2 linked regions of the Syntrophotalea carbinolica DSM 2380 genome follow. The protein of the gene in region 2 interacts with the protein of the main gene of each other region in a pairwise test. Links are inferred from orthologs where the notes say so. Each region holds a gene or a part of one and is shown on either strand. Other genes may lie near its edges. The genes, in order: rlmKL and typA.

Region 1 (14,715 bases), 1.0 Mb from region 2 along the record:
ATTGGATACTTTCAAAGCGGCAAAGGGTAAAACGGTGGCACTGACCCTCAGTTCGGCACCGCCCGACCGGGAAGCGGGGATTTTTCCTGCATCGGCATCGTGGACGGCGGTAAACGCCAGAATAGCGCTCAGTACGGCTGTCAATAACTTCTGCTGAAGGCAGATTCCCTGTTTGACCTGCCGGAGCTGGACATACCCTTCATCGACAAGGATCTCGCCAAGTTTTTTCCTGGAGATTTTCTGTTTTTTCAGCGCGTCCTGCAGCTGACCACGTGAAAGGTGCCCTGCCGAAACAAGAATATCGCCGAGGCGGAGCGGTCCGGCAGCCATTTCCGTCGCACCTTGCACGCGCTGAAAATCGAGCAGGGCGTCAAGCTGCCGCTTGCTCAAAAAACCAAGCCGCACAAACACGTCACCGAGTTTTTCGCCGGTCCTTTTCTGCTCGGCGAGAGCCTCTTCCAACTGCGCTTCGTTGATGTGCCCGGCCTGCAAAAGCAGGGCCCCCAGCATACGGCGCATACCGGCCGCCATCTTGACCGCATCTTTGAGACTGGCAAGATGATCCTGTACCGAAAGCGCCACCTTGAGATCGGCAGGGTCGACCACTCCCATTCGGGTAAGCACCTGGCCTAGAAGTTCATTGGTCGACTTCTGTTCTTCGAGCGCACGATGAAGGTCGCGTGAAGAAACGAAACCTCCATCCACCAGAATCTGGCCAATAAACCGTCCTGCTTTTATCCGCAATGCCATGATATCCCTTAAACTTTTTCAAGCCATTGTCAAAGTCCTGATCGACAGGTAGAAACACTCTCCACTGTCATCATGTACCCGCAACTGCCACCGTAAGGCTCGGCACATCAGGATCCTGAATATACACCCGCCATCCACCATATCGGCATTCAGAAATAATTCTTTAGATAAAAATACAAAATCAGCAAATTTTTTCAGTTTACGACAGAAGGGGTGGTAACACGGCCATGTTAAAAAACAAGGCGTGTTTCGATTAACGCAGGTCTGCCCATATCGCCTCGTCAAAGTAGCCGGACAGCCAGAAAAACACCGAGCATGGCGACAGCCAGGGCCATTTTAGCAGCGGTGCCCACGGCCAGGCCGATGACCGCACCGATTCCCGCGCGACTGGCAGCTTGCAGATCGGCGCGCGCAGTCAACTCACCAGCCATGGCACCGAAAAAAGGCCCCAGAAGCAGGCCCGGCAGGCCGAAAAAAAGGCCGACCAAAGCCCCGATGGCCGCACCGGCCATGGCCCTGGTGGATGCTCCGAAATGCCTTGCGCCAAAAGCCCCGGCGATAAAATCAGCCACAACGGCCAGCAGAGCCAGAACGCCCAGCAGGGCCAGGGTGCGCCAGCCCACATAAAGAAAATCCTCCGCCCAGGCGGCGCACAGCAGCCCTGCGAAAAGCAGCGGTGGCCCCGGCAGCGCCGGTAACAGCAGCCCGGCAAACCCCGACAACACCAGCAGTCCGGCCAGACTCCATAAAACAATGGTCATTCTGCAATATCCCCTAAAAACAATTATGACGCCTTGCGGCATTCAGCGATACAAGCGAAGAATGCCGATTGATGGCGGCAGTATCCCGAACCAGCGCCCAGCCCCCTTGCATACACCTTGGACTTTCACTGCCCAGGCAGCACTTCAGACGATGGCCCAGGACTCATTCTGCCTGCAACGATGCAATAAACGCATCGGCTTGGGCGATAGCCCGCTCCATGTCACGAACCAGGCTGTCGACATTCGTCTGGACACTGGCAAGTTCGTTGCTCAAACCGGCAATGGCCCTGGCATTGAGGTTGTGTTTCATGAACAGAACCTGATCGCGTAAAGGAACCAACACCGGTTCCAACCTGGCCTCGGCCCGCTTCATCGCGGAGATCAGTTCGGTGTACTTTTTCCGTGTCAGGTCGTACTTTCGCTGACTGGAACTGCGCAGCGTATCACTGGAATATTGCTCAATCTCCGTTCGCCATTCCTTGAATAGCGCCTGGGAAACATCCTCGACCGCAGCAATACGGCGGCGCACTTCAGCGGCCCTGGCCTCGCTGTCCTGCAACGTGCTGTTGAATCGGTTGTATTCTTTCTCCAGATCCTCTCCCCGAAAATCAACCACGCTCTTGAACTGTTCCATGGCCGTCAGAAATTGCTGTTTCGCTTCATCCTGGGAATCCCGTGCCGCCTTGACACGATCCACCATGATCTCGCGCTTATGAATTCCCACCTTTTCCATAGCACCGTAGTACAGACTACTGCAGCCACCGAGGGCAAAGGCGATGAGGAAAACAGCAATCAGTCTCATGTTCACGAAGTTCTCCTGTTTTTCTGTTCGCACGTTTCGCCTGTTTCACCAGGCTGTCCATTAAAATCCGGCCGATGTCCCTATTTATTACGACAACGCCGCAACCGGCCACCCCCTTGCTATGCCTTACGGAAGACACCGAACTTGCGCAGGGCGAAGATCAGCAACACGGCACCTCCGATCGCGACCAGGAAGCGCAGAATGCCGCCGGTAGGCGACATGCCCAATATTCCGGCGATCCAGAAACCCAGCATCGACCCCACCACGCCCACCAGCACGTTGGCGACCAATCCCATCTGGGCATTGGTTTTCATGAGAATACTCGCCAGCCAACCGACAACTCCGCCAATAATCAGTGTGACAATCCAACCCATACGCCGACTCCTTGGTGAGTGGTTCAGATAGCGTCCGGCGCCTCCCGCCCTTATGGCCTGGCCGCGCCGCCCAACATTGCGAAACATAGCTTATATACTCTTCACTGAAACACAACAAAGGGGGATGTCAATCCAGGCCCGCCTTGTTTCGGGGCGCAAATCGCGACAGATATCTTACCCTCGAAGACCGCAAGGATGCCATCCCCTGCCTGCCATTACAGAAAACCCGGCCGGTCGCAACGCCCACGGATGGCGATGCCGATCCGGGAGTTTTTCCTTCTCCCGCATGCTGAGGATGGCTTGCTCTGCGGGACCTGGCCTTTATACTGAAGAGATCATCCTCATCTCCCCGGAAAGGCCATGTCGAATATGCTGATCGTGTATGCCATTACCCTTTTTTCCAGCGCGTTTCTGCTCTTTTTGATCCAACCGATGGCAGGCAAAATGTTGCTGCCCCTCTACGGCGGCACCCCCGCAATCTGGAATGCCTGCATGGTCTTTTTTCAGGCGGCGTTGCTGTTTGGCTACGGCTATGCCCACTTGTCGGAGAAATACCTTGGCAGTCGCCGCCAGTCCGCACTGCACCTGCTGCTCATGCTCGGCGGCCTGCTCACCTTGCCTCTGGCCTTCAACAGCACCGCCCTTCCGCCGGCTGACAACGATCCGACGATTTTCCTGCTCTATCAGCTGACCCTTCGGATCGGCCTGCCTTTTTTTATCGTCTCCAGCAGCGCACCGATACTGCAACGCTGGTTTTCCCAAACCGACCACCCTGACGCTGAAGACCCTTATTTTCTTTATGCCGCGAGCAATTTTGGCAGCCTGCTGGCGCTGCTGGGCTATCCTCTGCTTGTCGAGCCATCGCTTTCGCTTGACGCGCAAAGCCGTGGGTGGTCAATGGGCTATATTGTACTGATCGCCATGGTAAGTGCCTGTCGACTGTGGCTCGTGTCACGGCGCAAAACAGCGACCGCGGCGGATAGAGAGACAGCCGCCGTAGCCCCGGCGGCTGTCCCCTCCCCCGCCTTGCGACGGCAACTGTTCTGGCTGTTCTGTGCCTTTATCCCCTCCAGCCTGATGCTGGGTACCACAACCTTCATAACCACCAATCTGGCTGCCATTCCCTTGCTGTGGGTTCTCCCGCTGGCCTTGTACCTGACAACTTTCATTCTCGTCTTTGCCCGAAAACAATGGCTGCCGCACGCCCTGCTGGTGCGCCTGATGCCTTTTGCAGCCATCGCCTTCGCACCGTTTTTTTCCTGTCCACCCGCCTGTCCGAGTTGATTCTTATCCCCTTGCACCTGGGGATGTTTTTTTTGGCCAGCCTGTTCTGCCATGGCGAACTTGCCGCAAGCCGTCCCCACCCCCGCCATCTCACAGGTTTTTATCTCTGGATGTCTGTCGGCGGCGTGCTGGGAGGTGTTTTCAATACCCTGTTGGCCCCTGTGCTGTTCGACCGAGTTATCGAGTACCCCCTTGGATTGCTGCTGGCCTGTCTGCTGTTACCACAGGTTACCATCGATAAATCCCGGATAAAGGCGCGTATCGGCGATATTATCGGCCCCGTTCTGCTCGCCGCCTTGGTCATCGGGCTGTCCCGATTCACCGAATCCCTGGCGCGAAATAATTATCATCCGGTCTTTTTTCTGCTGTTTGCCATAACCGGACTGGCCTGTTTCAGCTTCAAGGAAAGGCGCTGGCGTTTCGCCCTGGCCTTCGGCGTTTTACTGCTGACCATGGCGCATATGGCCGATCTGGTCAGGGGAAACCAGGTCTATGCTTCGCGCAATTTTTTCGGCGTCAAGCGGGTGGTGGCCAATGGAAATACGGGCATCCGTTACCTGTATCATGGCACCACGGTGCATGGATCCCAGTGGCTGGCTTCCGACCGCCGCGTCACACCTTTGACCTACTATCATCCAAGCGGCCCCGTAGGCGACATCTTCGTTGACTCCGATCCCGCCACAGACAAAAGCCACGTCGCCATAATCGGCCTCGGGGTCGGAGCCCTGGCCAGCTATGCCCATCCCGGGGAACATTTCACTTTTTATGAAATCGATCCCGAAGTCGAACGCATTGCCCGCAACAAAAGATTCTTCGGTTTTCTTGCCGGGACGCAAGGCTCGCTGGAGGTGGTTCTCGGTGACGGCCGGCTGTCGCTTGCACGGGCCAAACCGGGGGGATTCAACATCATTCTGCTGGACGCCTTCAGTTCCGACGCCATTCCGGTCCATCTGATAACCAGGGAGGCGGTCGCTCTCTATCTGAGCAAACTGCAGACGCAGGGTCTGTTGGTGTTTCACATCTCCAATCGGTATCTGAATCTCGAACCGCTGATGGCCGGTCTCGCCGAGGAATTCGGGTTGCGTTGTATAATCCGCAGGGATTCCGGCAACTCCCGGGATCCGAATCAGGCGGGCAAGCTGCCGTCCATTTATGCCGCCATGGGCCGCCCCGGTTCCGCTATCCGGCACCTGGCAGACAATCCGCAGTGGCAACCGATCGGACCCGATACCCAACCGATTGTCTGGACCGACCGGTTTTCCAACCTGATCTTGCTGATGAAATGGTGAGAATCGTCCCAAGGATACGGGTTTATCAAGCGAACCCCCATAGTTTTATATCTCTTCCGGCCGATCAGGTATCTGACGGCCCAACCCGAGATCACTACACGACACCCCGAAAGGGAACCGGTCAGCGCCCCGCTCCGTTTCGAGGTGTAGAATGTTCCCTGAATCCTGGAGAAACTAGCCACTTCCCCTATAATGAAAAAGAGGCAGCTATTTGAACCGTTTGCAACTGGATTTCAACCATTTTGGAGAGGTCGCGGCTGTACCCCCCCGCCATCACCACCCCCACCGGAATAGTCGACTCCCGGCACTTGGACAAGACCGATTCATCCCGCCGACCGATGCCGGATCTGGTGAGCGCAAGCCTGCCGAGGCGATCGTTCTCATGCACATCGACGCCGGCCAGATAAATGGCAAGGTCGGGGCGCGATCTGGATAATGCAATATCCAGCGCCTCATCAAGCGCTCTCAGATAGGCTTCATCCCCCGTTCCGTCCGGCAATCCTACATCCAGATCACCGGGAATCTTGCAGTAGGGGAAGTTTTTTTCGCCGTGAATCGAAAAAGTAAAAATGGACGAATCCCCCGTTGTAGTTTCGGCCGTTCCATTCCCCTGGTGGACATCACAATCGATGACCAACACACGCCGAACCGATCCTTCGGCCTGCAGAGCCCGGGCCGCCACTACGACGTCGTTGTAAAGGCAGTAACCCTGACCGTGATCCGAACACGCGTGATGCGTACCGCCACCGAGCGACAGCCCCACACCGTCATCGAGCGCATGACGGCAGACGGCCACAGTCGCACCAGCCGTGTATTTTACGCGTTGCACCAGTTCCGGGGACCACGGCAGTCCAATCAGACGAATTTCCGCCTTGGTCAGCAGGCCATGTTCAAACCTGTGCAGATAATCGCCGGTGTGCGCACGATGTAAATCGGCATCGGAAACCGGCTCCGGCGTTCGCATGTTTTCAGGGGGGACCACATTTGCCGTCAGCACGCGTTGCCGCAGCATGCTGTATTTGGAGGCCGGAAACCGGTGCTTTTCGGGAAGAAAAAAAGTGTGTTGATCGAAATAATAAATTTTCATAAGTTCTGATCCGGTAATGCGTTTAGTCGGGGAGTGTTGTTAACATATTGACCGGAAAGGGTATCCCACACCGCCGGCCATTCTCCGAGCCCTTGCCCCGAGGCCACACCGGCGTGACGAAGGTGTCGCATCGATGATACTTGGCCGGAAAGACCAAGGGGGCTGAACAATATGCTTGCCCAGCCCCCTTGTTATCCGTCTCCAAAGATGTGAATGACAAAAATCAGTCTTCAGTCACCGAAGCCATTATTACATTCTCCGCAAAACCTTCATAAACGGAACCGACCTGCCTGGCCAATGAATCGGGGAAAACATGAAATTCACCTTTCTTTAATGCCTCGATGATGCCATTGGCAACAAGCGACGGCGGCTCCGCGATCTCTCCGTAACCGGTATCATTGAGCATCTCCGTATTGATCGGTCCCGCATGAACGCTGACCACATGGGTTCCCTGCGCGACGAGGGCCTCTCTCAATGCTTGGGTAATCGCATAGCAAGCGGCCTTGGAGGTACAGTAGGTAGCGATATTCGGCACTGTTTTCAAAGACCCCACCGAATTGAGTTGTACAAACGCGCCACCGCCGTTGGCTTTCAGTACCGGGGCAAAAGCCCGCGCGACGCGCATCAGGCCAAAAAGGTTGATATCCAACTCGAAAGCCAATGCCTCCATGGCACCCTCATCGAAAACCGAGGACATGCTTAAAACACCGGCATTGTTGATCACGACATCCACGTCTTGCGCGGCATTAGCCGCCTCGATGATCGTCTCTTCATCCGCCACATCAACCTTGATAGGAGCGACCTTGTCTCCGTATAAAGCAACCAGTGGAGCAACACTCTCCACGTTGCGCACGGCAGCATAGACCTTGGCAACTCCCTGTTTTATGAATTCCTCGGCGATGGCTTTGCCGATACCCCGATTGGCTCCGGTGATGAAGACCGTCTTGTTGTTAATATCGTAACCCACTGCATTTTCTCCTTGGTTGGTATCCGGTCGAGTGTGATTAGGCAAGCCGGCCATCTCTCCGGGGTTCCTTCATCAATAAAATCTTTTGCCTTGCTTTCGCCCTGAAAAGAGGAAAAACCGACCTGGCCCGCCCTCAATGTCTGAGACAAATCCATCAATTCATGACAAGCCCGCCATCGATCATTACGGACTGCCCCGTCATATAGTCGGAATCCTCCGAAACAAGATAGGCCACAAAGGCTGCTACATCATCAGCAGTCACAGCACGGCCAGCAGAGATAAGCTCTGAATATTGTTTCAGAGTCTTAGCATTCGGAAGATCCAGATCTTTCGCCATTTCCTGGTTGATAAGATCCCACATGGCAGTTTCTACGATACCAGGGCAGTATGCATTTACCTGAACGCCAAAAGGCCTCAATTCTTTAGCTAAGGCTTGAGTAAATCCACGCACGGCAAATTTGGTGGCGGTATAATGTGACAACATAGCGAGCCCCGTATGTGCTGCAATGCATGCGCAGTTGATGATCTTTCCACTTTTTTGCTCCACCATCTGCTTTGCAGCAGCTTGATTGCATAGAAATACGCCTTTAACGTTAACGGCAAAGATGTTGTCCCAGTCTTCATCCGTCAACTCAAGAGCTGATTTTACCTGGGCGATTCCAGCGTTGGCCACCATAGCGTCAAGTTGTCCAAACTCATCGACAACCTCGTCAACCATGTCATATACTTCTTTACGCTTGGTCACATCCGCAACGATCCCCAGTGACTTGCGTCCACAAGCCTCAACTTCCTTCACAACCTTATCAACATCTTCGGAATCGATATCGCTGACCACCACATCCGCTCCGTCTTTTGCAAGCCTGATGGCAATACCACGTCCTACACCACGACCAGCCCCTGTTACAATTGCCGTTGTGCCTTGTAATCTAAAGTGCCTCATATGGTCTCCTCACTAGTTTTCATCCGGAAACGGTTCTTTTCCCCAATCTCTGCGTCAATCTTCCCACTTGCTTGTGACTTGGGCCATCCCTGGCCCTCGCCCTACGGGCAGCCGGAGGCTGTCCATTGCGCATCCTGCTCCATGATGCGACGTAAAAACTACGCCTCCGCGCAAGTGCTCGATTTTCTTGACCTTGGGAAAAATCACTCGTTTCCCAAATGAAAACTACGCTGTGTGCATCCTGAGTTTCCGGATGCACACTCACTAGGATAACAAGTCCCATGGTGCGATCTATCCAGCTTATACATAGCAATGCTTAAGCCAAAAACGATACAACTGCTATTTTCTGCGACTATCGACCAAAACGAAATTCTGAAGGGTTGTCTGGAACACAAAGGATGAGGTTTGGCCAAGTTGATTTGCTTTGCCACCCATGTCAACTCAACTTCGTATTTGACCGCAACTCAGAGGACAGGGGACTGTTTGAATACCAGATATACGAATCAAACCTGAGATATCTGTCGCATCAATAACCATTTGATTCACTTCGCTTATCACAATCCTGGGTTCAATCCGTAAGTGCAATTATCCAATCGATAGCATAAAAAAACCACCCTCGGCATAGCAGCGTAAAGGGTGGTTTTTTTCATCATATATCTGCGGAATTTTACTCAGTATCGCCTACTTCTTTCGGCACCTGAACTTTGGAACCGACCATCTTAAGCAATGTCGCAGCATCGCGATAACCGGAAAAGGGCCTGCCGTCGGGAAGAACTACCGTCGGGGTCGAATTGATGCCGGACTTACGCGCCAGAACGATGGTCTGGTCGACGGCTTCGGCGCGACAAACGGGCGGCGGTACCGGGCGGCCTGCGAAGCTCTGCTCGAGCATGGCGACCGAGCGGTTACAGACGATGCTCTTGGCGATCATGTAAGCTTCGGGATGAATATTGAGAGGCAGCATCTTAATATAGAAGGCCACGTCGGGATCGAGCTTCACGACCTTTTTCATCTCGGCATGGAGCTTTTTGCAATAGCTGCACTGCGGATCGGTAAACACGATGATTTTTTTGGAGGCCGAAGCTTTGCCGAGCAATAACGCATCGGCGAGAGGAATGGTAGCAACATCGATCCGATTAAGACTGGCAATGCGTTCCCGGGTGAGGTTTTCCCCGTCTTTGAGACGGAGCACTTCGCCGCGCATGACGAAGTTTTTGGTGAAGTCGATATAGACGGGGTAACGCTTGCCCTTTTTCTCAACCTCGACCACCCACAGGGCCTGCACCTGGGACGGTTCGATATTCAAAACCTTGTCGGCCTGTTTATCGAGCAGATACTTCGCTTCCTCCTTGCTCAGGGTATGACAGTCGATACAGGTCTTTTCGCCGCAGCTATCCTTTGGGAAAGCCCAGACCGTCGAAGCGCAGAACAAAAGAACAACAGTGACCAGCAATTTCATGGTATATCCTCTCCACATAGTTTCCCCCGATGACAGTCAATGCCGGCCAATGTTATAACGGAGCCCGGCGGAGTACAAGCCCCAATCTAATTAAGTATCACCGCAGAGGGCGCTGAGATCACAGAGAAAATCTTTAAATTCCTGTGACAGGAATATACAGGATAAACAGGATTACAAGTAAAGTCTTTGTTTGGGGTTATCCTGAATATTCTGCTCTCCCCTGTTGGATTTGCAGGAATAGGTATTCATTCTTTTCTCTGTGTCCGCGAGCGAGCAAAGCGAACGGGCGGCGAAAAAGCTTCTCCGCCTTTTCCTCCGACCCTGGAGATACCGTACGACAAGGAACAATTTATGGACATGATTACCCTGTTTGGCCTGGCCCTCGCGCTGGCCATGGATGCCTTTGCCGTGGCTCTGGGCTGCGGCCTGACCCTGGAGCGCCTCACCGGCAGGCATCTGTTTCGCCTCGGCTGGCATTTCGGCTTGTTTCAGGCCATGATGCCGATCATAGGCTGGCTGGCCGGTTTGACCGTGCAGAAGTGGATCGAAACCTACGATCACTGGGTGGCTTTCGGTCTATTGGTATGTGTCGGCGGCAAGATGATTCATGAGGCGTTTCAGGATGAAGAAACCCGTGAATCGCGGGATGATCCGACGCGGGGCATGTCGCTGATCATGCTGTCCGTGGCGACCAGCATCGATGCGCTGGCGGTTGGCCTGTCGTTGGCCATTGTCGGCATCTCGGTATGGTTCCCGGCATTGATTATCGGCATCATCGCCGGGGTCATGACGGTGATCGGCATGCTGCTCGGCCGCCGCGCCGGCGCGCGCTGGGGCCAGCGGGTGGAGATCGCCGGCGGTCTGATCCTTATCGGCATCGGGCTCAAGATCCTCTGGGAGCATACGCTGGGGATGTAAACCGGATTCCACCGCCCGTTCGCTTCGCTCTCTAGAGGACGCAGAGAACGCGGAGACAACCAAAAGCCTGGGTTTGAAACCTTGTTGCCATAAAATTATTGTTTTGTGGAACTTCTCTGTGGTCTCTGTGGTCTCTGTGGTCTCTGTGGTCTCTGTGGTAAAAATCTGTCTTTCAATCCATTGTATTCAAAAACAAATTAGCTAAAAATTAATTCCCGGCATGAGGAAAACCGTGTTGGTCGAAACGCCAGTCTTCGAAAGCAAACATGAAGGGATGATCGAGGCTGCGCATGTGCCACTGGTTGCGATGATTGAAACCGACAAGAATGCTCATGGAGGCGAAATCGAGCATCCAGCCTTCCTCCCCGCGGATCAGAAAATACGGCGCAGCACCCCTCTCCGTTACGGGAAAGCGCACCACCGCCCGCCCATCGTGCCGCAACACCTGTCCCTGCCCGATGTGAGCTTCCAGGGTACGTCGTTCGTTATCCTGCTGGGCGTCGGTCACCAACCATTTACGGAAAAAAGCACGGGTATCAGCGGAATAAAGACCCAGCTCGGGATCCTTGACGCGAGCGCGCAAGACCTCCAGGTAAACCGCCAGGGACTGTTCCGGCGAAGCTTGGGCAGCGAATCCCGAAGCATCGTCGAGCCGCGGTTTGGCCGGTATGCCGCTGTCGATAGCAACGGTGCTACGCGCCCCCGCGCCGCCCGACAGATGGGCCAGCCCGCCGGCTTCTTCCGCCGGGGCGTAGCTGCCTTCGTCGATGGCCCCCAGGACCTTGCCTACCACCAGCTCCACGGTCGCCTCGATACCGGCACCGATGCGCCCCGCTTCAAAAAAAGGGGCCATCTGGCGTTGCTCGATATATCCCACAAAAGCATCGGGAAAGATGCCCTCCAGATCGTAGCCGATCTCCATGCGCACCTGCCGGCCCGCCGGATCGATCAGCAGCAGCACTCCGCGTGCGCCTTTGGTGCGTTCGCCGATGCCTCGTTTCTCAAACAGCGTCACTGCCGCATCGTCGAGATCGCCGGGGCTGGTATCGAGCACCACCACCTGCAATTCGATATCGAGTTCCTGCAGCAGTTTGTCCTGAAAGGTCCGCAACCGCGTCTGCTCATCGGATCCCATCAACCCGGCGCGATCGTCGATATACCGATCCCCGCAGGCCGCCTGCAACAACGATAAACTCAGCAGAATGCAACAGAGTATGCGCTTCATGCCCTTCCCCTTTTGACACCGTTATTCAACGGACCGGAATCGATTCGATATCAGATCGACAAGACAGCATTACAACCATCCGAATAACGAAAACAATCCCCGACCCTGGGAAATGCAAAACCGATCTCACGCCCGTTCGCTGCGCTCACTTAAGACGCCAAGACGCAAAGAAAACCAAGTCTTAGACAAGAATATGGCCTTGCTTTGCGACTTTGCGGCTTTGCGTGAGACATCAGGTTTGGAGATTCAAAAAGCTTTATCGTACCCGTTCGTTGCCCCGACTCAAGCCACAAAGGCACAGAAAAAGCCGGTAACAAAGGAGGCAATAAAGCGATTTTCTTTAAAATCCGCCTCAACGCCGGGTGATTCGCCAGCAATTATGAATTTTTGGATTGCGGGCAAAATCGTGTGGAATGGTGGCGGCAGTGATATTTTCGATCTCCAGTTCCGGCAGGGATTCGAAATCCATACGGAACTTGCGGAAGTTATTGGAAAAAATCAGCACCCCGCCGGGCGTCAGCAGATTTGCCGCAAGGCGAATGATGTCCACATGGTCGCGCTGAATATCGAGGGTGGTTTCCATCGACTTGGAGGTGGAAAAGGTCGGCGGGTCGAGAAAAATCAGATCGTAATGCGCCTGCTCCCGCTCCAGGTACTGCAGCACGTCGGCACAGACAAAGCGGTGCTGCGGTCCGGACAGTTGATTGAGCCGCAGATTGGCCTGCGCCCAGTCGAGATAGGTGCGCGACATATCGACAGTGACGGTGGTGGCCGCGCCGCCTTTGACGGCGTGCACGGTGGCGGTGCCGGTATAGGCGAACAGGTTGAGGAAGCTCTTGCCTTCGGCCATGGCCTGCAGCATGAAACGGGTCGGGCGATGATCGAGGAACAGGCCGGTGTCGAGGTAGTCGGTCAGGTTGACCAGGAACCAGCAGTTGCCTTCGCGCACTTCGAAACGCTCGCCGGACCGGTCGAGCTTCTGGTATTGGCTGGAGCCTTTCTGTTTACGCCGCACCTTAAGGGTAATGGCTTCAGGTTCGACCTGCAGCACCTCGGGAAGGACCCGCATAACCTCACGCAGGCGGCGCTCGGCCTGACGGCTGTCGACGGAGGCCGGCGCCTGGTATTCCTGCACGTGCACCCGATCTTCGTAGATATCCACGGCCACGGCGTATTCGGGCATGTCGGCGTCATAAAGCCGGTAACAGGTCACATCCTCTTTTTTAAGCCAGCGCCGCAGCTGCTTGATGTTTTTGCGCAGGCGGTTGGCAAACATGATCGCGCCTTCACTGAGCGGCGCCTGGGGTGCATCGGCACCGAAAAACCGTTGTTCGGCAATGTCGAAATTCAGCAGGCGACACTCCAGAGCACCGTTGTAAAGCTTGTAGAGTTTGTGCGCGCGGATGCCGATATGTTTGGCCAGTTCCGGATTGCCGGTAAAGACCGCAGCCTGCCAGCCACTGAAGTGGGTACGCAGCTTTTCGCCTAGCGATGCATACAGCGAACGCAACTCGTCGACTTCGCCGAGGCGTTCCCCGTAAGGGGGATTGGTCACAAGCAGGCCACCGGATTCTCCGGCGTCGGGCACGGCCTGCAGATCCTCAAGCTCACACCGTTCAAAGCGCAGGTGCGCATCGAGGCCGGCCAGGCGGGCATTCTCCCGGGCGGCGCGAATGGCTTTCCGATCGCGGTCGTAACCGATCATACAGGGTAACTGTTGCAAACCTGCCTCGCGGCGCTGACGGGCTTCCTCCAGCAGGGTATCCCACACCTCAGCCCGATGCTGCAACCAGCCGGCAAATCCCCAGTAGGGTCGGGTCAGGCCCGGCGCGCAATCAGCGGTGATAAGCGCCGCCTCGATAACCAGCGTGCCCGAACCGCACATGGGATCGACCAACGCGCCGCCACGGGCGCCGACATCCGGCCAACCGGCACGCAGCAGAATGGCGGCGGCAAGATTTTCCTTCAGCGGCGCCAGCACCCCTTCGGCCCGGTAACCGCGCCGGTGCAGGCTGTCCCCGGACAGATCGAGACTCAGGGTCGCCTGATCCCGGTCGATATGCAGGTTGAGCCGGATATCGGGACGTTCCAGATCGATGGAAGGGCGTTGATCGAAACGTTCGCGAAAACGGTCGACCACAGCATCCTTGACCCGCAGGGCGGCAAAACGCGAATGGTTGATTTTGGAGCGTCGCAGCTGGGCATCGACGGCCAGGGTACCGGCGGCAGTCATATGCTCCTCCCATGGCACGGCTCCAACAGCCGCATACAGCTGATCCGGATCCTCGGCGCTGAATTCGGCAATCGGCATGAGAACCCGGCTGGCCAGCCGCGACCACAGACAGATACGATAGGCGGTCTCCAGCGAACCTTGAAAAGACGCGCCGGCCCGGGTTTCGGACACTTCAAGGGCGCCAAGCGCCCGCAGTTCATCGGCCAACAGGGGTTCAACGCCCTTGGGCGCGGTAGCGAAAAATTTTATGGGTGCATCCATCGGATCAACTTTCAAAAAAGGTATTCAAGGGCCTTCGGGATAGGCGAGATCACATCAAACGCGTGTTTTTAACAGCAGAAACGCCAAGGATTTTTTTAATTCCAAAACCAAAACCCCATGTCTCACGCGAAGCTACAAAGACACCGAGAGAGGTTATAATCGTCTTTAAAACTAAGCCTTTGCGTCTTAAGTGAGCATAGCGAGCGGGCGTGAGATCGGTTTTCCAGGAATCGAAATCCCCATCCCTTTCACCGGGCGGTCGATACAAGGCCGGCAGCATATACGCTATGCCCGATCATGGCAAGACTATCCGCCCATGCAGCCCGTCCAGGCCGGAACCTGGCCATAAACGATACCGAACAGCG
Region 2 (14,643 bases):
GGATGTTTCCGGGCGCGGCGTCGGCATGGATGTCGTAAAGAAGAATCTGGAAAAGATCAAAGGCAAAATCGAAGTGCAGAGCACGCCGGGCCAGGGCTCACGCATAACCTTGCGGATTCCTCTGACTCTCGCCATTATCGATGGGATGTTGGTACGTATCGGTGAATCCCGTTGTATTGTCCCGTTGTTGGCGATTCGGGAGATCTTCCGTCCGACCACAGACGATATTACGGTTATGCCCGACGGTCAGGAACTGGCGAAAGTCCGGGAGAGTTTTCACCCGGTTGTTTATCTCGACCGGTTGCTGGAAGAGCCGGCGGATTATAACGCCATCGAAGATGGTGTTTTGATTGTGCTGGAGTATCAGGATAAATTCCTTTGCCTGCTGGTGGATGAAATCCTCGGTCAGCAACAGACCGTTATCAAGGGCTTATCCGATTACATCGGCAATGTGCGCATTGCTTCGGGATGTACCATCCTGGGCAACGGTGAGGTCTGTCTTATCCTGGATGTGGCTACGCTGGTAGACGAACATGTGGGGCAACGGCGCTTGCAGGGGCAGTAAGCTGCCTTCCGCCGATGCCCTGGTGACATCTCCGATGCGGCTTGAGCGTCAGTCAGAAAATGACCTCAAGGGCCAGTCCGGGGAAATGGCTTGACCGCGCAGGGCTCGATGCGTGAGCGTATTATTTTTAGGTTTACAAAGGGGGATATATGACTGCTGAATCTCATTTGGACATGGTCGCCGGTATGGATGTCTCATCCGAAGATACCCTGCATGGGAAATTCCTGGTGTTTAAAGTCGGTAGCGAGGAGTTTGGCATCGAAATCCGCCACGTCACCGAAATTGTAGGTATTCAGAAGATCAACGAAGTACCCGATCTGCCGGGTTATATGAAGGGTGTTATCAACCTGCGCGGCCGTGTTATTCCGGTCATGGATATACGCACCCGTTTCGGTATGTCGGACCGCGATTACGATGAGCGCACCTGTATTATCGTCGTGCATGTCGACGGCGAGACATCCGGACTGATTATCGACGAGGTCAAGGAAGTTACCGAAATCGCGGATAACCAGATCGAGCCTCCCCCCGGCCGTTCGGCGCAAACCGGGCAATATGTCAAGGGGATCGGCAAGGTCAACGACGAAGTGAAAATTCTGCTGGACGTTCAGAGACTGTTTTATGCCTGACACAAAACGGCGTTCAGCGCCGATGTTTCCCGATAGTGGCATGTTGATGCGTATCACGGACGAAGAGTTCGAGTTGTTGCGTGGGCTCATCTACAATCGTTTTGGGATTAATCTTACCGATCAGAAACGATCTTTGTTGGTTGGACGCCTGCAGAAGGTTCTGCGGCAAAGCGGTCACACCAGTTTTAAAAGCTATTACGAAGCTTTGCTGGGAGACCCGACCGAACAGGCCCTCAGCCAGCTGGTGGATCGCATTTCCACCAACCATACGTATTTTTACCGGGAAAAATCCCATTTCGATTTTTTTATCGAGACGGCGCTTCCGCAGCTGAAAAAGACCCTGGAGAAACAGAACCAGCGCGATATACGCATCTGGTGCGCCGGGTGTTCCAGCGGTGAAGAGGCCTATATGCTGCTGATGCTTTTGCGCGAGTTTTTCGGTAACCAGTATGCGCAATGGGATGGCGGCATCCTAGCAACGGATATCTCCTCACGGGTACTCGATATTGCCAGACGCGGCGTTTATCCCGAGGATCGGGTGCGGAACCTTCCGGAGCATTTGCGGCGCAAATATTTTCGTGCGCTGCCCGACGGGCAGTTTGAAGTTATCGAGGAGTTGCGGCAGGAAGCGACATTCAGGCGTTTCAATCTGATGAACGATGTTTTTCCGTTTAAAAAGCCTTTTCATGTCATCTTTTGCCGTAATGTGATGATTTACTTTGACGATCCGACACGCAAAAACCTGGTGGCCAAATTTCATAGGCATACGGTCGCGGGAGGCTACTTTTTCCTGGGGCATTCAGAAACCCTGGGCAGGGGGCAGAGTCTGTACCAATATCTGGCACCCGCCGTTTACCACAAACAGTAGTCAGGGATAACCGATGCCAAAAAAAATACGAGTGCTTGTTATCGATGATTCCGCCCTCGTGCGGCAGATCCTGAGCAAGGGGTTGGCCCTGGACCCTTCCATCGAAGTGGTCGGAACCGCAGGGGATCCTTATATCGCCCGGGATAAAATTGTTAAATTGCAACCCGATGTGCTAACTTTGGACGTCGAAATGCCGCGTATGGACGGGGTTGACTTCTTACGCCGCCTGATGCCGCAATATCCACTTCCTGTGGTGATGGTCAGTTCTTTGACACAAAAGGGCAAGCAGATCACCCTCGATTCTCTGGATGCCGGGGCCGTCGATTTCGTCTCCAAGCCGACCAGCGATATCGCCCGGGGGCTAAAAGCGATGCTCTCGGAATTGTGCGCCAAGGTCAAGCTGGCATCTACCGCCAATGTCTCGCATTGGAAAGCGGCCCGAACTGTGGTGCCTGCTCGGCTCAAAACCCTGGAAAAAAGGGCTTTGGCCGAGTCGACGGATAAGGTTATCGCCATCGGTGCGTCTACCGGCGGAACCGAAGCTATCCGCAAGATCATAGCGCAGTTCCCTGCGACCATGCCGGGGGTGGTGATTGTTCAGCACATGCCGGCCGGTTTTACCCGGCTGTTCGCCGAACGTCTCAACCAGCTGTGCGCCATGGAGGTCAAGGAAGCGGCTACCGGCGACCGGATCATGCCGGGGCGGGTGTTGATCGGTCCCGGAGGATTTCACATGAAAGTGGTGCGTTCCGGTGGCTTTTATCAGGTTCGCTGCGAGCCCGGACCGCCTGTCAAAGGCCATTGTCCTTCCGTCGATGTGATGATGCACTCTGTCGCCAAGCATGTAGGGGGCAATGCCATAGGCGTGATGCTTACGGGCATGGGCTCGGACGGTGCGGAGGGCATGAGGGCCATGCGCGAAGCCGGTGCCCGCAACCTGGCCCAGGATGAAGCCAGCTGCGTGGTGTTTGGCATGCCTAAAGTGGCCTATGAAATGGGGGGTGCTCACTCCCTGGTATCGTTGGATTCCATGGCACCCAGGATTGTCGACCTTCTTTCGGAGCGGCGAATATGAGCGATCTTATTTTGGGTATCGGGGAATATGGTGTGTCCAAAACCCCCGGTTCCATGGTTAAAACATACGCCCTCGGTTCATGTGTAGCCGTAACCATGTATGAACCGAATCTGAAAATAGCCGGAATGGTTCATGTGGCCCTTCCCGAATCCAAACTTAATACCGCCAAGGGCGAGCAATGTCCGGGATATTTTGCCGATCTCGGCGTCCCCTTGCTGTTCAAGGAAATGGTGCGTTTGGGGTGTCATGCACGAGGACGGGGTTTGGTCGTCAAAATGCTCGGCGGCGCTGCTGTTATGGCAGGCAACGATACGTTTAATATAGGCAAGCGCAATATCCTTGCGGTAAAAAAGATTTTGTGGAAGCTGGGGATGGGACCGGTCGCCGAAGATGTCGGCGCTAATTATAGTCGCACGGTATCGTTGCACGTCGATACCGGCTTGGTGAACGTGTCATGTCCCGGACGCGGCCAATGGCAAATATAGGGGGGGGCATGGAACCGAAAATAAGCTCCGAAGAAGTCCGGCAGGCCATTGATAACCTGCCGATGCTGTCACCGAATGTCAGTCGGTTGCTGCAGGTCATGGCCAATGAAGATTATGAGCTTGACGATGTGGTCAATATCGTTAAATATGATGCATCTTTGACAGCCAAAGTTCTCAAGATGGTCAATTCGCCTGTTTTCGGATTGCTTAATCCGGTCACGTCGCTTGACCGGGCTATCAGCTATCTTGGAAAATGGATTGTCGTCAGTATCATTTTATCCGATAATACCGGTGATCTTTTCAGTCAGCCCCTTGAAGGCTATGAGGGGCAGCAGGATGCTCTGTGGCGACACGATCTGTTCGCGGCATTTTCCAGCGGTGAAGTGGCGCGATTGGCCAAACAGGATTTCGAAGCCGAGCTGGCCTTTACCGCAGGGCTTTTGCACGATATCGGAAAATTTGTTTTTTCGCCCTTCTGGAAACAATTGGCGCCGGAAGCCCTTGGATATATCAAGGAGGGTAATGTTAGCGATTATCTGCAAGCCGAGAGAACCCTGGCGGGTTTGGATCATGCGCAGGTGGGATACGAAATGGCCAGGCATTGGGATTTTCCCGAGCCGTTGCAGCAGGCCATTCTTTATCACCATACGCCCATGCAGGCGCCGGAGGAATATAGAGCGCTGGCTTTCGCCGCTCACCTGGGCGATATGTGCGCCATGATGGCCGGCTGCGATACCGGCAATGACGGCATGCAGTATCAACTGGATGCCGGATATGCCGAGTACTTTGATGTCAATTCAAAAACTCTGGCTCAGATTCTCATGGAAGCGGAAGCCCAATTTCAAAAAGCGGTTTCGTCTCTTTCCTTTGAAGAGGAGGTTGATTAGTGAAGCGCATCGTCATTGCCGACGATTCGGCCACCGCCCGTATGGTTATACGGCGGTGCCTTGAAATTATCGGTTTAGGAGACGCCGGAATGGTTGAAGTGCCTAATGGCAGGGAGGCGTTAGCCCGCCTCAAGGAAGAGCCGACCGATTTGTTGGTGACCGACCTGAACATGCCTATTATGGACGGGGAAACCTTGCTCAAATGGGTCAAGGGCAGCCCCAAACTTACGGATGTGCCCGTGGTGGTCATCACCAGTGCCGGAAACCCCGCCAAAGAGGCGGTGTTGTCTGAGTTGGGGGCGTATGCGGTACTCGATAAGCCTATTTCTCCGGCGACGCTGTTGAAAAAGCTTGAACCGCTTATGCAATAAAAAAGAGAGGGTGTAATGAGCCAGAACTTTGATGAACTGGTCCGTCAATCTATTGCCGTGACCCTTGAAAATATGGCCTTTATGGAAGTCTTGCCGATGACCGAGGAGGCCGAAGCCAAAAAAGGCGAGGACGCTATGTCGGCTCGTCTGCTGGTGCTGGATCCGTTGCAGGCCGAAATGACTCTGACTCTGCCGGTAAACCTGCTTCAGAACATCATCGATGTGGTTCATGCCTTTCCGGATGATGATGTGGCAGAGCAGATACGGACCGATATGCTGGGCGAGCTGTTGAACACGGTCGCCGGTCGGCTGCTTAACGATTTCCTTCCGGAAAATCAGGCTTACCGCCTGGGATTGCCGGAAATGGGCCAGGAACGGCCGGAGTCCTGCGACGGTCCGACCAAAACCTGGAGCTACGATGTCGAGGGCGATCCGCTCATCTTGACCATTGTCGGTTCCGGTTTTTTTTCCGATGACTCAGAACAGGCCTGATAGCCTAAAAAATGAAATTTCACATTGTTAAGGAAGGATAGAGGATAGCATGGGCAAGAAAGTATTGATCGTTGATGATTCCAATACCATGAGGAAAATCGTGGCGCGTTCTTTGCGGCAGGCAGGATTCGAATTCGAAAAACTGCTGGAGGCAGCCGATGGTCAGGCGGCCCTGGAAGTTCTTGCCGGAGAATCCGTGGATATCGTATTGAGCGACATCAACATGCCGGTTATGGACGGCATCGAGTTCCTGCGCCAAAAAAATGCGGATGAGCAGATCAAGGGGATTCCCGTAGTCATGATCACTACCGAGGCCGGTACGGATGTGCTTAACGAGGCTTTAACCCTCGGCGCGGTCGGCACCATCAAAAAGCCCTTTACGCCGGATCAGGTTCAAGAGGTGTTGGGCCAGTTCCTTTGATAAGGAGAAGGTGCAGTGGATTTAGCCAAATGCATTTCTGAAGCAACGCAAGAGATTTTTCAATCCATGTTGATGGCCGAAGCTCGTCCTGCAGCTCCTATTCAGACGCGCTCCAACAAGTTTACCGATTCCGTCTCAGGTCTCGTCGGCCTGGCCGGTAATTATCGTGGCATGCTGGCCATTCATGTCCCCAATGCGGTTGCCATGAGCATTACCAGTAAATTCCTTTTCATGGAAATCGAGGAAATCGACGATGATGTCAAGGATGCCATTGGCGAGCTTGCCAATATGCTGGCAGGAAGCGTCAAGTCGATGTTGACCGAAACGGGAAGCGGTCTTAAACTGGCCATTCCTTCCGCTATCAGCGGAACGGAATACGAAGTCGAGTGTCTGTCCGATGCCGAAGGGGTTATCGTGCCCTTCAGTATTGATGAGGGTGAATTTCTGGTCGAGTGCTATCTCCAGAATTGTTGAGAGGTAAACCGCTGATGTGACAATCGACCCTGGTGGGTCCGCGCCTGTTGCATCGGCGGTTTTTTATATGGGGCGCTGCCCATCGCCGTCTATGCCTGTGTTGCGGTGTCGAAACATAAAGCGGCTTGCGACATTGTCGGTCGCTTCGGAAAGCAAGATTTAAAGGGATGAGTGATAAGCAACGCATAACAGACATTTTCAGTACTCTGGCGGAAAAGCTGGCCAGCGGTCTCGGCGACCTTCTTGGTTGCAGTATCGAGGTTTCGCTGGCTTCGGAGCAGCTGGTTTCCAAAGCGCAATTCTTTGGCGGATTTCGTAAAAAGTTGGTGCTGGCGAACTTCGATGTGACGGGCAGCCGCGAAGGTCGGATGTACTGTTCCTGCCATCTGAAAGATGCTGTTCTGCTTGGTGGAACGCTGATCATGCTGCCGCCGGCCGAATTGGAAAAGCAGGTTCGGAACGAAGTGTTCTCCGAGGATGAAGCCGATGCCTATGGGGAAATCGTCAATATCGTATCCGGCGAATTGATTCAGGCCTTCGACGAAGCGGCCGTCGACAAACTGCACTTCAAAAAAACCGGCATGGATGTGGTTGTCCCCGCCAAGGTCGATCCCGAAGGTCCGGAGCCCTTTGGTCCGGGGAATATCTATCATGTCGCCTACGATATCACCCTGGATGGGCAGACCCTGCAAAGCATGGACATGCTGTTCCCCCCCGAGCTGTTGGGGATGGTCATTGAGGAGCCCGAGCAAGCTGCGTCTGCCGGGGCTGTAACACCTGCCGTAGATGAAACCCCGCCGCCGGTTCAATCGGCCGCCAGGGAGGCAGAGTCTGCGGTTGAGGAAAGTTCCGGAAATACGATCCTGGTCATAGCCGGTCGCAAGCAGGATGTTCACGATCTTACCGATGGCTGCATTGCGGAAGGGTTCGTGCCGAAGGTCGCCAGCTATCAGGACGATTTGCAGCCGTTCGGACCGAACGGCTCCTTTCCTGCCAGCGGCGTTGTATTGACCATGGATGAGGGCAAGGAGCAGGGGCTGGCTGCTATTATCAAGGCGAAGTCGATCGTTGGTGAGTCCGTGCCGCTTGTCGCCGCCGGTGGACAATGGACCCGCAGTCAAGTGCTGCAGGCTGTTAAATATGGTGTTTGCGATATTCTGGTGATGCCGGCAACGCCGGATGATATCCGGGAAAAATTACGTCAGAATCTTGCCTCGAGCCGTAAGTGAACGATCTCCCAAACAGTTGCGCTGTTCGGCGTGACCTCTTGTTTTAACCCTGTTTATCCGGTTTTTCATCCCCGATGGCAAGTCCGTGCCGTTTTCGGGTCAGTTGTCGGTCAGAATATTTTTTCGTTTGAGTTTTTCGATCAAGGTGGTGCGTTTCAGGTTGAGCAGCTTGGCCGCTTCGCGTTTGTTGCCTCCGGTGACATTCAAGGCCTGCAGTATCAGCTGGTTTTCAAAACGATTGACGAGCAGGTTGAAATCGACGCCGCCGTCTTCGAGGCTGATGGAATTTTCCTGTTCTTGTACCGGTTGTTGCTGTGCTTCGTCGCACCCCTGGTATTTTTCCGGCAGGTCTTTGCGGCTGACGGATTGGCCGGCAAAAAATATGGACATACGCTGTACCAGGTTTTCGAGTTCCCGCACGTTGCCGGGCCAGGGGTATTGCTTCAATGCCTGCAGGGCATCGTCGCTGAATCCTTTGAAAGGGTTCTTTTTCTTGCGGTTGTAGATACCGACAAATCGTTCTATCAGCAGAGAAATGTCTTCTTTGCGCTTGCGCAAAGGGGGGATCTGCAGCGGAATGACATTCAGGCGGTAATAGAGGTCCTCGCGAAAGCGTCCCTCGGCCACGGACTTTTCCAGATCCCGGTGGGTCGCGGCAACGATACGCACATCCACAGATACCGGTTTTACCCCACCGACCGGTTCAAATTCCTTCTCCTGCAGCACCCGTAAAAGTTTGGCCTGCAGGCTTGCTTTCATATCGCCGATCTCGTCCAGAAAAAGGGTGCCGCCTTCAGCATATTGAAGCCGGCCCATTTTCGCTTGTGTGGCACCGGTAAAGGCTCCCTTGACATAGCCGAACAGTTCGCTTTCCAGAAGATCCTCGGGGATGGCGGCGCAGTTGACCGGCACGAAATTTTTGCGACTGCGCGGACCGTGCGCGTGAATGGCGCGGGCCACCAGTTCTTTACCGGTACCGCTTTCGCCGAGTACCAGTACGGATGAATCGCCCTCGGCCGCGAGTTTTTCTATGTTGTTGAAGAGTTGCCGCATTTTCGGAGCCTGCCCGATGATACCGTGAAAGCCGTCGGATTTCCGGAATTTGCGTGCTTTTATTTCTCCCTTGGTGAGAAGGTCATGATGCTGTAAGGCACGAGAGGTGGCAATGATGGTTTCTTCGTGATTGTAAGGCGTGTTGAGGCAGAAAAACGCCCCGCGTCTGAGTGATTCCAGAGCCATGCCGCGATGGTCGACAGGGACCCCGACGATGGTGACGATTTGAGAGTTGTGCTGCGAAGCTTTCTTCAGCAGTTCCAGACCCTCGTTGCTCGGCGCGAAGAGATCCGTAAGGATCACGGACACTTCATCATCCTGCAATAACTTAAGGGCCTCTGCGGGGGAGTCGGATTCGAGCACTGTGCAGTCGACTGTTCTGCGAATAGCTACGGCAAGCTCACTTCTTTCTTTGGGATCTTTATGGACAAGAAGAACGCTACGCAAAGAATAAAACATGCTCACCTGTTTGGTTTGGAAATAGTTATTGGATATATCTAAGTTGCCTTCGGTTTGTATGCCAAAGGAAACATCCTGCAAAAGTACGTCAATATACTAACAAAAAAACAGTCTAAGTAAAAATCCTTTTTGAACAAATCGGGGAGTATAGCCGATCTTGTCGGGGCCTTGGCAGGGTATCCGGGAGTTCGGTGGAAATAACCCGGGGCAGTTGGTGACGGTGTTCTGCTAGACGCGGATGTCCAATCGGGAGGCGAGGGGGAGGCTTTGGTCGGCGGCCATTTTCTGCTGCTGTGCGTACATTGTGCGTACCATGTTTCGGGAGGTCGGGGTTTCCCCGCTAGGATCGGGTGTCGACAGGGGGGCGGCTTCGGTTTCGGTTCGGGGCGCCGGCAGGGCCGGGGCGTAAATATCGGCGGATCGGGGGATCAGCTGGCTGTAGCGCGCGGCGGCCGCCAGTGCCGCCTCCGACAGGGTTATGCGGTCGCCGGCCGGACGGTTGGGGGCTGTCACGGTGCCTGGTTGGCTTCCGAGGGTTTTGCCGGCGGGGGCTTTGAGGGCAGTGGAGCCCTGTAGGGTGCTGTTGTATGTAGAACTGATTTTGGTCATGATAAAGAGGCGCTCGACCCGGTATTGGTAAGATCCGACTATGATCTGAAGTTTACCGTGTTCCGGTCTTCATGGCAATGGCCTAACCCGGATTTGCCTTTGGCTTTCCGGTGGATAGCGGATGGTTGCAGGCCCGGTTCGTGCTTGTTGGTACTCGGCGGCGGAAGTGTAATGCCACGTCGGTTCGAGTGGCGGCCGCCCTTACTGATCTATGGGGCGAGTCCGCAAGCCGGGTTGTCCACAGCGGTTGTGGAGAACTGTATGGATGTCCGGTGTCGACAGGGCGTAACTAGTCAGAACATATATCAAGTTAGCGTATTGCTAGTAATCTGTGCAGATCCTGTTCGATATCGTTTCCGCGGCTCAATGATGCACGTGGATCCGGTTATGCATCGCCGAACACCTGGGCGCTGAAAATATACAGGTCCGTATCCTCGCAATCCCAGGCATCAGCCGGCAAGCCGGCTTTGATGCAGGTCTGGTTTAAAAATGTGGTGCGGTCCCAGTGGTGTTCGACGGCAACCTGCGGCAGCAATACGCCGCGGTGGAACGCTTTTTCAAGGTAGATGCCGTGAACTCCGACCTCGATCTCGTTCGGATCGGTAATCTTTTCCAGGGCGGACAGAACGGATATTTCGATCTGGAAATCGGCCAGGTCGGTTTCGGCCATGGGGTAAAAGCGCGGATCCTTGGTTGCTGCCGCGCAAGCCATTTCGGCAACTTCGCGGTGAAGTGGCCATTCGGACTGAAAGTTTCCTATGCAACCGCGCAGTTGCTGATCCTGTTTGATGGAAACAAAACAACCACGTCGCGCATTCAGGGCTTTTTCTTCGCGGGGTTCGATATAGGGTTTGCCGGTCAATACGCATGTTTCGATCGATTTGCGTGCGATGGCAAGAAGAATGGCTTGCTGTGGTTCGGTCAGTGGCTGGTCCATGAAACCTCCTGGAAGCAGGGTTCGGTCCAACAGGGCAAGGCGATGTTGAAGTCGGTTTGAATATTAATAGGATTATGTTCGTATGACAAGAAAAACAGCCCGCTGGCGCATAAAAAACGGCCCGGTTGCCCGGGCCGTAATGTTATTTCAACTTACTTGTTTTTATCATATTTTTTTCGCGCATTGGCATCGAGGAGTTTTTTGCGCAACCGGATCGACGTCGGTGTAACTTCGACGAGTTCATCGTCGTTGACGTATTCCAGTGCCTGCTCCAGGCTGAGGACTCTCGGCGGAGTCAGGCGGATGGCGTCGTCGCTGCCGGAAGCACGTACGTTGGTGAGCTTTTTACCCTTGCAGGGGTTGACCACCATGTCGCTTTGTTTGGCATTTTCGCCAATAATCATACCTTCGTAAACCTTGACGCCCGGGTCGACGAACAAAGTGCCGCGATCCTGCAGGGTGAACAGGGCGTAAGCTGCCGTTTCGCCATCTTCCATGGCAATGAGAACGCCGTTGCTGCGCCCGGCGATGGGCCCTTTGTAGGGGGCGTATTCGTTGAACGTATGGTTCATGACGCCGGTGCCGCGGGTATCGGTCAGGAATTCCGTACGAAAACCGATCAGGCCGCGAGCCGGGATGGTGAATTCGAGGCGGTTGATACCGTCCATGGGGTTCATGGAAAGCATCTCGGCTTTTCGTTTGCCGAGTTTCTCGATGACCGTTCCCTGGTGTTCTTCGGGGACGTCGATGATAAGGTTTTCCATCGGTTCGCAGCGCGTTCCGTCGATGTCCCTGAAAATGACCTCGGGTTTGGATACGGAAAGCTCGAAACCTTCCCGGCGCATGTTTTCAATCAGGATGGACAGGTGCAGTTCACCGCGACCCGATACGCGAAACGTGTCGGTGTTGTCCGTTTCCTCGACGCGCAAGGAGACGTTGGTGCGCAATTCACGCATCAGGCGATCGCGCAGATTGCGGGATGTGACGAATTTTCCTTCGCGTCCGGCAAAAGGCGAGGTGTTGATAGAGAAGTTCATGGACAACGTCGGTTCGTCGATGGCGATGGAGGGCAATGCCTCCGGACAGCTTTCATCGGCGAAGGTTTCGCCGATACCGACTTCCTCGAATCCGGCGATACTGACGATATCGCCTGCCGGGGCGTCGTCCAGTTCGACCTGGGCAACGCCCTGATAGCCGATCAGCTTGCTGATGCGCCCTTTTTCGATTTTGCCGTCCCGTTTGACCAGAGCGATGGTCTGTCCTGTGCGCACCACGCCGTTGACGACTTTGCCGGTAGCGATGCGGCCGAGGTAGTCGTTGTAGCCGATGCTGGTGACCAGCATTTGAAAGGGCGCTTCAGGGTTGCCGCTGGGGGGAGAGACTTTGTCCTGAATCAGGCTGAACAGGGGCTCGAGGTCGGCCGATTCCTCATTGAGTTCCGCTTTGGCTATACCGGCCTTGGCGTTGGTGTAAATAATCGGGAAGTCGAGTTGGTCCTCGTTGGCGTTGAGTTCGCAGAACAGATCGAAGACCATGTCGACGACCTGTTCCGGCCGTGAACCGGGGCGATCGATCTTGTTGATCACCACAATCGGCTTGAGGCCCAGATCAAGGGATTTTTTCAAAACAAAACGGGTCTGCGGCATGGGGCCGTCGAATGCGTCTACCAGCAGGAGGACGCAATCGACCATTTTGAGGACACGTTCCACCTCCCCGCCGAAGTCAGCATGGCCGGGCGTATCGACGACATTGATCTTCAGGCCGTTGCGATGGATGGAGAGGTTTTTCGAGAGGATAGTGATGCCACGCTCTTTTTCCAGGTCGTTGTTGTCCATGACCCGTTCGGCGACAGCCTGGTTTTCACGGAACACGCCGGATTGTTTCAGCATGGCGTCTACCAGGGTCGTTTTACCGTGGTCGACATGGGCGATAATGGCGATATTGCGAATGTTCTGCTGCATAAAACTTTTATAGACTCCTTGCTCGGGTTATTTATTCTACAAAATCCTCCCATACTATAATGGATCGGATTTTTATGCCAGCTTAAAATGAGGCTGGATGTTTAGGATGCGACCCGGAAGCTTGAACTTCGAATTCGAATGCAGGCAGGGTACGCTCTTTATTTTTGCCCGATGGTCATATTTCGTTGCTTCCCAATGACTTCTTGCTCGCCGTGGGGCAGGCGTTTTATGATAAAAATCAAAAGGGTTTTATCTTTTACGTCATGCGTAGCGAAAAGAGGTGTGGTCATGCGTGTTATTCATAGGCTGTCGGTTGTTGCTGCGGCCCTGGTCTTGTTGATGGTTGGAGGATGTGCCGTCAACCCGGTTACGGGGCGTCAGGAACTCGCTTTGTTCACCATCACTCCTTCCCAGGAGATTCAGCTGGGACAGGAGGCTTTTCCCAAGGCTGTGCAACAGATGGGCGGCGAGTATGACGATCCGGCCTTGGCCGCTTATGTCAACGGGGTGGGGAAGCGTGTCGCCCAGGTGGCGGAACGGCCTGAGTTGCCTTACGAGTTTCGGGTCCTCAACGATTCAACCCCCAATGCCTTTGCTTTGCCGGGAGGCTTTGTGGCCATCACCCGGGGGTTGTTGGTAAGCCTTGAAAACGAGGCGCAATTGGCGGCCGTACTGGGGCACGAAGTGGGGCATGTGACGGCTCGCGATTCGGTTCAGGGTATGCAGCGTGGCACCTTGCTCGGGGCCGGATTGGCGGTTTTATCCGCAGCTACCGGCTCCAGCGCTTACGGTGGCGTGGCCCAGAAGGCCGGTCAGTTGGCTGCCGGCTTGCTGGATAATCGCTTCAGTCGCGAACAGGAACGCCAGGCCGATCGTCTCGGTGTCGATTATATGGTTCGGGCCGGTTACAATCCGCGCGGCAGCGTGCAACTGCAGGAATTCTTCTATCGTACCGTCGAGGCGGGCGCCGAACCGATGTGGCTTGCGGGTTTGTTTCGCACGCACCCTTTTTCCAAAGAGCGTATGTTGGCTTTGGAAGCCTATATTGCCGAGCGCTACAGTCTGCAGCAGAGCGACCCACGGTTTGTGTTGAACGAGCAGCCGTTTCAGCGGGCCGTAAGCGGTCTCAGGCAGTCGAGCAAAGGCTACGAGCTTTACGATCAGGCTCGGCAGCAGGAACAGCAAGGCCATGTATCGCAGGCGATTGCCACCTATCTGCAAGCTGCCACGGTGGCGCCGGATCAAGCCCTGATTCTGACAGGTTTGGGGATGGCCTATCTGCATGCCAGGGATGTTCGGGCCGCCCGTCCGCACCTGGCCCGGGCCGTCCAGTTGGATGGCAATTACTATTTGTCGCATCTGGGGTTGGGGCTGGTTTATTTGGAGCTGGACGATGAGTCGGCGGCCATAAGCCATTTGGAAAAGAGCATGAACCTGTTACCGACCGACCGGGGCGGGTATCTGCTGGCTATGGGGCATGAAAAGCAGGGCCGGATTGCAAAGGCTGCGGATCTGTATCGGCAGATTGCCGAGGCTTATCCGCAAAGCAAAATCGGTCAGGCCGCGGCCCGAAAGGTGGCGGAGTTGCAGGCTAAGTGATGCAGGCGGATTTTTCGTTGGAGCCCGGTGAAACGGTTCGCTGGCAAGCCTGTCCCGCGTCTCGGGCTTATGTTTTCAGGCGCTGGCGATGGTCTTTGGCATGTCTGCCGGTCTGGCTGGTGCTCACGGTTTGTCTTGCCAATGTCGCTTGCTGCGAGGTGCGGTCGGCCTTGGGGGGGCTCGGTTGGTACGCGATCGCCTGGGGGCTTCTCGGCTATGGGGCCATCGGGCATCTGCTGGTGGCCAGGTGGCGATGGTGGCGGATCTCTTACCTGGTGACCGATCGACGGATATGGCTGCGCTGCGGGTTGCGGGGACATCGTGTGCGGCAACTTGCCCTGGAAGACGTGGAACTGTACGGCGTCATGCCTGTATCCGGCAGTGTCGCCACCGTGCAATTGCGTTCTCGTACGGACGGGTCGATTCTGACGCTGTACTGCCTGGAAGACGCTGCGATCTTGGTTGCCCTGATAAGGGGGGGGGCGCAGGGGGGAAACCCGTTGACACCCCGACAGGCTCTTGATTAATATGG

The links.
Region 1: the proteins of typA (region 2) and rlmKL interact in binary tests that used the Escherichia coli proteins (3 or more experiments, as listed by UniProt). The link is inferred for Syntrophotalea carbinolica DSM 2380 from one-to-one orthologs.

The regions. Positions count from the first base shown.
Region 1 is NC_007498.2:2,400,708-2,415,422, forward strand. The notes cover bases 11,780-14,715. They hold rlmKL (bifunctional 23S rRNA (guanine(2069)-N(7))-methyltransferase RlmK/23S rRNA (guanine(2445)-N(2))-methyltransferase RlmL), read right to left. Parts: upstream 14,351-14,715; coding sequence 12,209-14,350; downstream 11,780-12,208. Other genes in these bases: PCAR_RS11385 (TPM domain-containing protein), read right to left, coding at 11,780-11,856; PCAR_RS11395 (SLC13 family permease), read right to left, coding at 14,657-14,715. In the rest of the region: PCAR_RS11335 (hypothetical protein), read right to left, coding at 1-750; PCAR_RS11340 (DUF456 domain-containing protein), read right to left, coding at 1,032-1,511; PCAR_RS11345 (DUF2959 domain-containing protein), read right to left, coding at 1,675-2,313; PCAR_RS11350 (GlsB/YeaQ/YmgE family stress response membrane protein), read right to left, coding at 2,433-2,687; PCAR_RS17910 (hypothetical protein), read left to right, coding at 3,048-3,971; PCAR_RS17915 (fused MFS/spermidine synthase), read left to right, coding at 4,004-5,260; PCAR_RS11360 (histone deacetylase family protein), read right to left, coding at 5,448-6,347; PCAR_RS11365 (SDR family oxidoreductase), read right to left, coding at 6,571-7,314; PCAR_RS11370 (glucose 1-dehydrogenase), read right to left, coding at 7,469-8,254; PCAR_RS11375 (DsbC family protein), read right to left, coding at 8,922-9,713; PCAR_RS11380 (manganese efflux pump MntP), read left to right, coding at 10,065-10,631; more of PCAR_RS11385, read right to left, coding at 10,840-11,779. UniProt on the Escherichia coli protein: Specifically methylates the guanine in position 2445 (m2G2445) and the guanine in position 2069 (m7G2069) of 23S rRNA. Methylation occurs before assembly of 23S rRNA into 50S subunits.
Region 2 is NC_007498.2:1,406,782-1,421,424, forward strand. Bases 10,109-12,972 are described here. They hold typA (translational GTPase TypA), read right to left. Parts: upstream 12,513-12,972; coding sequence 10,704-12,512; downstream 10,109-10,703. Other genes in these bases: amrA (AmmeMemoRadiSam system protein A), read right to left, coding at 10,109-10,551; PCAR_RS06885 (M48 family metallopeptidase), read left to right, coding at 12,801-12,972. Also shown: PCAR_RS17755 (chemotaxis protein CheA), read left to right, coding at 1-565; PCAR_RS06815 (chemotaxis protein CheW), read left to right, coding at 715-1,191; PCAR_RS06820 (CheR family methyltransferase), read left to right, coding at 1,184-2,059; PCAR_RS06825 (protein-glutamate methylesterase/protein-glutamine glutaminase), read left to right, coding at 2,073-3,134; PCAR_RS06830 (chemotaxis protein CheD), read left to right, coding at 3,131-3,619; PCAR_RS06835 (HDOD domain-containing protein), read left to right, coding at 3,628-4,506; PCAR_RS06840 (response regulator), read left to right, coding at 4,506-4,877; PCAR_RS06845 (hypothetical protein), read left to right, coding at 4,893-5,369; PCAR_RS06850 (response regulator), read left to right, coding at 5,419-5,790; PCAR_RS06855 (chemotaxis protein CheX), read left to right, coding at 5,806-6,264; PCAR_RS06860 (hypothetical protein), read left to right, coding at 6,432-7,493; PCAR_RS06865 (sigma-54-dependent transcriptional regulator), read right to left, coding at 7,593-9,005; PCAR_RS06870 (hypothetical protein), read right to left, coding at 9,234-9,614; more of amrA, read right to left, coding at 10,000-10,108; more of PCAR_RS06885, read left to right, coding at 12,973-14,111; PCAR_RS06890 (hypothetical protein), read left to right, coding at 14,111-14,638. UniProt on the Escherichia coli protein: A 50S ribosomal subunit assembly protein with GTPase and nucleotide-independent chaperone activity, required for 50S subunit assembly at low temperatures, may also play a role in translation.